DNA from 2 places in the Tsukamurella tyrosinosolvens genome. Region 1 is predicted to be linked to the other one. Evidence: predicted binding sites of a transcription regulator. Region 1 holds the regulator's gene; the other holds the start of a gene.
What was found. The regulator LexA, encoded in region 1, represses DNA repair genes until DNA is damaged. The targets are predictions, from matches to a motif close to CGAACANNTGTTCG.
Positions count from the first base shown of each region.

Region 2: BLW32_RS18680 (SAV_6107 family HEPN domain-containing protein) is a predicted target of LexA. The motif match lies at 1,361-1,374, and genes of this name have one in related genera.

Region 1 is NZ_FNSA01000003.1:1,955,086-1,959,491, forward strand. Features, by position in the region: gene BLW32_RS10870 (LysR family transcriptional regulator) at 1-691, opposite strand, end outside; gene BLW32_RS10875 (DMT family transporter) at 771-1,700, shown strand; gene lexA (transcriptional repressor LexA) at 1,684-2,394, opposite strand; gene BLW32_RS26705 (LysM peptidoglycan-binding domain-containing protein) at 2,650-3,282, shown strand; gene nrdR (transcriptional regulator NrdR) at 3,497-3,970, shown strand; gene hrpA (ATP-dependent RNA helicase HrpA) at 3,992-4,406, opposite strand, start outside.
Region 2 is NZ_FNSA01000003.1:3,369,519-3,373,924, reverse strand. Features, by position in the region: gene BLW32_RS18690 (phytoene desaturase family protein) at 1-699, opposite strand, end outside; gene BLW32_RS18685 (GNAT family N-acetyltransferase) at 696-1,310, opposite strand; gene BLW32_RS18680 (SAV_6107 family HEPN domain-containing protein) at 1,541-1,954, shown strand; gene BLW32_RS18675 (SCO2097 family morphological protein) at 2,061-2,480, shown strand; gene mraZ (division/cell wall cluster transcriptional repressor MraZ) at 3,238-3,669, shown strand; gene rsmH (16S rRNA (cytosine(1402)-N(4))-methyltransferase RsmH) at 3,823-4,406, shown strand, end outside.

The DNA of each region.
Region 1 (4,406 bases):
CGGGGAGCAGCGTGACGCCGAGCCCGCTGCGGGCCGCGGAGTACAGGCCCGCGAGGTTCGCCGCCTCGGCCGCGACCACGTAGTCGATCCCGTTGCGCGCGAGCGCGTCCGCGGCGGGAGCGCGCAGGACGCAGGGGTCGTCGAAGAGGAGGACCGGAACGGCGTCGTCCGGGCGCCGCCACTCCCGAGTTGCATACCAGTGCAACGCAATGGGGCCGACCGCGTCCGGGTGGTCGAGCGGGGCGAGGAAGACTGCGACGTCGGCGAGCCCGCGCTCCACGGCCCCGGCGATCTGCGCGCTGCGGTCGAACCGGAACTGGGCCGACCAGCCGCCCGGGAGCGTCCCGAAGCCCCGGCTGAGCTCGGGGATGAGGCGGTCGGCGCCGTGCTCGGTGGCGGCCACGGAGAGCGTGCGGGTGGTGGGGGAGGCGAGGGCGTGCACCGCGGTGTCGTGGGCGTCGAGGATGGTCTGCGCGTGCCCGAGGAGGCGGTTGCCGTGGTCGGTGAACCGGATTCCGCGGCCCGCCTTCTCGACGATCGTGCCGCCCGTGGACTTCTCGAGCCGGCGCAGGTGCGCGCTGACGGTCGACTGGGTGAGGTGGAGCGCTTCGGCGGCGCGGTGGACGCCGCCGCAGCGCGCGATCGCGACCACGCTACGGAGCGGGACGATGTCCAGGATCGGCTCGGCCATGAATGAACGATACGCACGATCGATCGTGATCGTCAATCATTGTTGGACGTGACGTACCTGTGCGTTCGACGATCGAGTCATGAGAATTCCGCCGATGCTCGCGCTCTCCGTCGTGGTGCTGTACGCCTTCGGGTATCCGCTCGGCGCCCTCGGGATCGCGGCGATGAGCCCGTTCCTGCTGCTGTTCCTGCGGTTCGCCGTCTCCGGCGTGCTCATGCTCGGCGTCGTCCGGGCGACCGGCCGGCGACTGCCCCGCGGGGCGGATCTGGGCCACGCGATCGTGGTCGGGATCCTGACGCAGGCGACGCAGTTCCTCGGGTGCTACCTGGGCCTGCAGGCCGGCGTGCCGGCGGGCGTCGCCGCGCTCATCATCGGCGTGAATCCGGCGGTGACCACGGTGGTCGCGCGGATCGCACTCCGTGAGGCCCTCACACCGCGGCGGGCGCTCGCCGCCGTGCTGGGGCTGGCGGCGGTGGTGACCGCGTGCTGGTCGACGGTGCCGGCGCTGGCCCACGCCGGTGCGGGCATCGGCTTCACGCTCCTGGGGCTCACGGGCATCGCCCTGGGTGGGGTGTACCAACAGCGGTTCTGCCGCGAGGTGGACCCCCTTGCGGGGAACGCGGTGGGGATGACCGTCGCGGCGGTGCCGGCGGGCGTCCTGGTCGCGCTGTTCGGAGCGACGGTCTCCGATCCCGTGCGCGGCGCCATCGTGCTCGTGCTCATGGTGCTGCTCAGCTCGATGACGGCGACCACGCTGTACCTGCGGGTGATCGGGATCGCGGGGGCGAGCGGGGCCGCGATGCTGTTCGCGGTGATCCCCTCGGTGTCCGCCCTGTTCGCCTTCCTCATGCTGGGCGAACCGGTGCACCCGGGAGTGATCGCCGGCCTGGCCCTCGGCGGCGCGGCGTGCGCGATCGCCTCCCGTGGCGGACGACGAGCGCCGGCCCCCGACCCTGCGGTCGACGAGCCGGCGCGGCGTGAGGCGGGTGCGGTCAGATCCGACGCATGACGGTGACCACCTTGCCGAGGATCACCGCGTCGTTGCCGTGGATGGGATCGAAGGCCGGGTTGTGCGGCATCAGCCAGACGTCACGGCCGGTCCGGCGGAAGGTCTTCACCGTGGCCTCGCCGTCGAGCATCGCCGCCACGATGTCGCCGTTCTCGGCGACGGACTGCTGCCGCACGACGACCCAGTCCCCGTCGCAGATGGCGGCGTCGGTCATCGACTCGCCCACCACCTTGAGCAGGAACAACGAGCCCTCGCCCACGAGCTCGCGGGGGAGCGGGAAGATCTCCTCCACCGCCTCCTCCGCGAGGATGGGGCCGCCCGCGGCGATGCGCCCGAGGACCGGCACGAAGGCGGGCTCGGGCATCCGATCCTCGTCCTCCATGACCTTCTGGATCACCTGAGCGGTGCGCTCCTCGGCGCCCTGGACGTTCACCGCACGGGGGCGGTTCGGGTCGCGGTGGAGGAAGCCCAGGCGCTCCAGCGTGCGCAGCTGATGTGCGACCGACGATGTGGAGGTCAGGCCCACCTCGTCACCGATCTCGCGGATGCTCGGCGGATATCCGCGGTCGCGGACCGACCGGCGGATGACCTCCAGGACCTGCTTCTGACGCCGGGTCAGGTGATCCTCGGAGACGTTGCCCTGTGCGTCGCGGAAGCGCTTGTCCCGGTGCTGGACCTGTCGTTCATCTGTCATGTGTCGCTCCTCACGCCCGTTCGGTTCCGACTCCACTGTAATGCAGCTCGAACGCCCTGACAAACATCTGTTCGAGAAATTTCCCCGCGTGTCTTCCGCTCGACCGAGGGGTGTGGTAGAAATCGAACAGAAGTTCTCTCGAACACTTGCACGCACTTCGGTGTGACTGGTGGGGCTGGATGGAAAAACTTGTCAGTCCCCTCCGATAGACCTGTAGGTGAGCGAGAAGGACCCGCTACGACATCAGGAGAGACCATGACCGCGATCATCGATCGAGACGTCATCACCGCAGCGCAGGAGGCCGGCGCCGAGGAGCAGGCGCTGGTGCGCCACGGCTCCGCCGCGGCCGACCGGCGCGGTGCCACCCGGGCGCGCGGGGTCTCGCCGCGTCTCGCCCGCAGCCGCTCCCGGGAGTCGGCTCCGGAATCGATCACCCCGTCGAACGGCCTCGACGAGGGCCTGATTCGAACGGAGCCCACGGAGGTCCGGGTGACCGGCGCGCGCGGGTCCGCCCGGCGCACCGTCGAACGCCCGGGCGTGCGTTCCGCGGCGCGGCGCGCACCCCGCGGCTACTCGCGCACCGACGGTTGCGCCCGCCGCACCCCCGGCCCCTCGCTCGCGGCGTGCGTGCTGTTCGCGGTCGGCGTCTTCGCCGGCCTGCTGGTGCTCTTCGGCGGCGCCGCGCCCGCCGAGCCGGCGCCGACCGCGGCGCAGCCGGCCCTGACGTCGATCGTCACGGTGCGCAGCGGGCAGAGCCTGGAACAGATCGCCCGCGAGATCGCGCCCGATCGCGCTCAGGCCGCCGTCGTCGCGGAGATCGCGGAGATCAACGGCTTGCAGGACGGTCGCGTGCGCGCCGGCCAGACCCTCATCACGCCGCGGTACTGACCGCCACCCACGAGCGAAGGAGACGCAGATGACCACCCGTATGGCGATAGTGGATTCCCGGCAGGGCGGGCGCTCGGCCCACCTCGACAACGTGGTGCCGTTCCCGCGCCGAGTATTCTCGAAGACGAGATCGCGGAGCACGACGGTGGCAGGGGCCACCGTGCTGCAGTTGCCCCGCCGGACGTCCGAGCGCAGCCGCGTGGGAGGTGGACCGATGTATTGCCCGTTCTGCAAGAACGAGGACACCCGTGTGGTCGATTCGCGTGTCTTCGACGACGGGCAGGGCATCCGCCGGCGTCGCTCCTGCAACGAGTGCGGCCGCCGCTTCACCACCGTGGAGAGCGCGGTCATGGCCGTCGTCAAGCGCAACGGCGTCACCGAGCCCTTCAGCCGCGAGAAGGTCGTCAAGGGCGTGCGTCGTGCGTGCCAGGGGCGCGACGTGGCCGAGGACGACCTGCACAAGCTCGCCCAGCAGGTCGAGGAGACGATCCGCGCCATGGGCGTCGCCGAGGTGCCGGCGAACGAGGTCGGCCTCGCCATCCTGGGACCGCTCCGCGACCTCGACGAAGTGGCCTACCTGCGGTTCGCCTCCGTCTACCAGGGGTTCTCGTCCATCGAGGATTTCGAGGCCGCGATCCGCGACCTCCGCACCCGCGCCGCCGCAGCGGATCCGACCGACGCGGCGTAGCCGTCCGTTCGCGCGCGGGGCTCAGCTCAGGGCCGCGATGGCGGCGAGCACTTTCTTCTCGGACACCGATCCTGCGGTGCCGAGCGACTGGGCGAACAGGCTCACCCGGAGCTCCTCGATGAGCCAGTGCACCTGGTCCAGCGCGGCGTCCCGGCGGTGTTCCGGCAGGGCGTCCAACTTCGCCGTGAGCGCGCCGTACACGCGGTCGAGCGTCGCCATGCCGCGGTCGTCACGGTCGATCGACGCGGGCAGCGCGGCCCAGCGTGCGGCGGCGCCTGCGGTGTACCGCGGGAGGTGCTGCAGGTGCGTGTCCGGGGTCGCCGCGACGAACCCGGGGAACAGGAGCGCATCGAGCTGTTCGGCGATGTCCTCCGCCGCGTCACGCAGTGCCGGCGGAGCGGAGGCGATCGCACCCCGGACCTCGGTGGCCGTCGCC
Region 2 (4,406 bases), 1.4 Mb from region 1:
GAGCGCGCCGCTGCCGCCGACCGCGCGGCCCGGCGGCAGGGTGTGCAGGAGGGCGGCGAAGCCGACCATGGGCGCGGTGCCGGGCTCGCTCATCGCGGGGCCGGACTGGGCGCCGAACCAGGCGAGGGCGGCCTTGAGTCGCTCGTCGTCGAAGTACTCGTCGAGCAGCTGGTCGCCCGAGGCGAGGTAGGTGCGCGACAGCTGCGTCAGGCTCGCGCGCCCCTTCGTGGGCCAGAAGGCGCGGCCGAGCCGCGGGGCGCTGGGGGAGGAGCCGAAGGCTGCCATGGTCGCCCGTGCGCGGGGCGCCCACTCGGCGACGAACCGGCGGTAGGCCGCGGCCTCCCGGTCCCCGCAGGCCGCGGCGATCGATGCGGTCGTGGCGTCGAGGTCCTGGCGGAAGACGATCGGCGGCTCCGTGGAGCCCGGCGGGGTGGGGGCGAAGGCCCAGGGGTCGCAGTCCAGGTAGCGCAGCCCGTGCGCCGCCAGGTCGAGTTCCTCCGCGATGCCGGTGTGCCGGAACATCAGGTGCGCCGACGAGCCGCGGTCCACGCGATAGCCCGGAAAGCGTTCGACGGTGCTGACCGCCCCGCCGGGCACGGTGTCGGCTTCGAAGACCGCGACGGAGCGGCCCTGCGCCGCGAGGTACGCGGCGCCGACCAGCGCGTTGTGGCCGGAACCGACGACAGCGACGTCGATCACGGCGCGGGCGGGACGAAGGGCAGGTCGTGGCCCAGGACGGCGAACGGGCGCGGGTCGCCGGAGAAGCGGAAGTCGCGGAGCACGTCGTAGAAGCCGGTGCGGCGGTACAGCCGCCACGCGCGGTTCTGCTCGGCGGCCACCTCCGGGGTGGAGAGCAGAACGCGCGGTTCGGGCCGGCCGGCGAGCAGTGCGCCGAGCAGGGCCGCGCCCACGCCGTGCCCCTGCGCCGCGGGGTGCACGTGCAGCTCGGTGAGTTCGAAGTAGTCGGCGGCGACGGCCTCGACCTGCTCCTGCGGCAGGCCGCGCCGGCCCAGGCCCACGCGGAGCTGGCGGTTCCACCACTGATCGCCGGCGCCGCTGTAGCCGTAGGCGATGCCGACCAGGTGGTCGACCATCCGGCCGTCGTCGGTGCGGAGCGCTTGCACGGCACCGAAGGCCGCGTATCCGGGCCGGTTGAGGTGCTCGCGCCACATGGGCAGGCGGTGCGATTCCGTGCCGGCGGGGTAGTCCATCGCGGCCACGTAGATCTGCAGGGCGGCGGGCAGCCACAGCGTGGCGTCCTGCGGCGACAGGGCGTGGATCCGTGGTTGCTGCGTCGGCACTGCGGTCACGGCTTCCTCTCCCTTGACGTCACGCACACTCACGCTATATTAGAAGTGATCGAATAATTGTTCGATCGCGGACCATCGGATTGGCGCGCATGTTCTGGCGCCGGGGCGGGGTGTCGATCCCGGTCCGCCGGGCGGGGCTGGCGCGGAACGAGGGAAGCGTTACGTGTCAGTCCCGTCCGGTACAACTCGCGGTAACAGGGTGAAGAGGCCCACGGAGCAGGAGGAAGGTCATGGTCGAATCGAAGGCACGGATCGATCTCGTCGGTTCCCGTCGCCACATGGGCGAGTCGGGCGCGGCGCGCATCCTCGATCGTGCGGATCAGTTCCTCGCCCGGGCCGGCGGCTCGCCGGCTCCGGCCGACCAGTACCGCGAGATCTACCACGCCGCGCTGCGCGGCGCGGCCGCCCTGCTGGCCGAGCGGGAGACGGGCGTTCGGCGCCCCACGCGCAACGCCTGGCTGCGGCTCGCCAAGGCGGCCCCGGGCTACGCGGAGTGGGTCGCCTACTTCACGTCGGTGTCCGGCGTCGTCGCGGCGCTCGAGACCACGGCTCGCACGGTGAGTGCCGACGAGGTCGCCGTCCTCCACGCCCGCGTGCAGACTTTCCTGAACTCCGTCGAAGCGGATCTGTGCCGGGCTGCATGATTTCTCACAGCGAACGCTCATTCTTCGACGGATGGTGGTCGTCGGGTCGCAAGCCTCGTATCATGAAGGGAGGAGTTGGACCCCATGAGTGCTGAAGGAGGGGAACGTGCCACTCTCCGAGCACGAACAGCGCATGCTCGACCAGATCGAGAGCGCGCTCTACGCCGAGGATCCGAAGTTCGCGTCGAACGTCCGCGGCGGTCGGTTCGGCGGCGCGTCGGGTAAGCGCCGCGTCATCGCCGCGATCGGCTTCGCGGTCGGATTGATGCTGCTCATCGCGGGCATGCTGCTCGGCAAGGTCGAGTACACCGTGATCGTCGGTCTCGTCGGCTTCCTGCTGATGTTCGGTTCCGTGATCTACGCGCTGTGGTCCGGTCCCTCTGCCAAGGGCCCTCGCGGCACCGTCGAGGACGACGGCTCCGTGCGTTCCCGATCGGGCCGCGGCCGCAGCGCCGGCGGTGCCCGCGCGTCCGGGCAGTCTTTCGTCGCCCGCATGGAAGAGCGCTTCCGCCGCCGCTTCCCCTGAGTTCGCAGAGCCGATGAAGCCGCCGACCTGATGGTCGGCGGCTTTTTCGTTGCGCTGTGAGCGAAATCGGCGATCGCCCACCGCGGTCGCGACGAGCCCTCGGCGGCGCCGCGGACCACTTGCGTCGTGTGCGCTTGCCGGCTCCTTGGTGAGGGTCCGGCCCTCCCGCGAGCGTTTCTGCTTCGTCATCCCGTTGCAACGCAATGACGAGGCGGAAACGTTCGCGGGAGCGGATGGGTGCGATCCGATGGGGGCGAACCGGCGTCGTACGTCGCCCATTCGCGCCGCCCTCCAGCTGCACCGCCGGCCCTGGTGCGACGCCCCCGCTGTGAATGCGCGGCTCAGCTCGACGGAGGGCCGGATTCGGTCTCGCGTGCATCGGAGCCGTGGATTCGCCGGAACGGCCTGCGCCGGACCGTCCTGTCGCCCATTCCCCACTTCTCCCCACCGGGATTCCCCACTTCTCCCCACGGCCGGCCATCCCGGCGTCCGCCATGTCTCATGAGTCCCAACCGTCGCGCAGATCGCGCGTGATCGCGCAGGTGTGACGAAGTCCGCCACGCCGGTGCGCGCCGCGTCCCCCACTTCACGCCACGGTATTGACCTGCGTCGATTCTGAGAATCCGCCGCGAAACGCGCCGCGATGTGGTTGAAAGTGGTGAATGGTGGGGTAATGTGGGGCGCACTGGAGAAAGACGCGCTAGTCTGAAGTCTCGATCCAGTGACAACCCCTCGGGGTAGGCGGGAGGTGGCCGTGATGTTCACGGGTACCTACACGCCGAAGCTCGATGACAAGGGACGGCTCACCCTCCCCGCGAAGTACCGCGAGGAACTGGCGGGTGGGCTGACGATCACGAAAGGACAGGATCGAAGCCTCACGGTGTACCCGAAGGCGGAGTTCGAGCGCATCGCCGAGAAGGCGGATGCCATCGAATGGACCGACCCCGCGGGACGCGCCTTCTACCGCAACTTCTTCGCCAGCTCGGACGACCAGCGTCCCGACTCCCAGGGTCGGATCTCGCTCTCGGCCGATCACCGTCGCTACGCAGGCCTGACCAAGGAATGCGTCGTCGTCGGATCGCGGAGGTTCCTGGAGATCTGGGACGCGGAGGCGTGGGAGCACTACCAGGCACAGCACGAAGACGACTACGCACAGCCGCAGTCCGAATCGCTCAAGGCGATCTTCTGACAACCGCGCTCTCGCGCGGCCCGGTCGAGGTGGACCGAGGCCTGCGCCCGAACCGGCCCTGACGTACTTCCCCAACGCCAGGTACGGGTCGGGCGGGGACCCCGCTCCATCCGCCAGAAACCATCGAACGCCATCGTGTGCCCTGGAGGAGTCATGTCCGACGAGTTCTTCGGTCACGTGCCGGTCCTCGCGACCCGCGTGCGTGAGCTCCTCGCCCCGGCCCTGCAGCACGACGGTGCCGTCTACGTCGACGCGACGCTCGGTGCCGGCGGCCACTCCGAGCTCATCCTCGAATCCTTCCCGCAGGCCCGCGTCGTCGGCCTCGACCGCGACAACGACGCCCACGCCATCGCCGGCGAACGGCTCGCCCGCTTCGGCGAGCGCTTCATCCCCGTCCACACCCGCTACGACGGCATGGCCGACGCCCTCGACGAACTGGGGCTCTCGCTCGCCTCGGGCGGCCCCGGCGTCGACGCGATCCTGTTCGACCTCGGCGTCTCGTCGATGCAGCTCGACCGGGTCGAGCGCGGCTTCGCCTACTCGGTGGACGCGCCGCTGGACATGCGGATGAACGCGGACGACCCGCTCACCGCGGCCGATGTGCTCAACACCTACTCCCACGGCGACCTCGCGCGGATCCTGCAGCGCTACGGCGACGAGCGATTCGCCGGCAAGATCGCCTCCGCCGTGCTCAAGGAGCGCGAGAAGGAGCCCTTCACCACCAGTGGCCGCCTCGT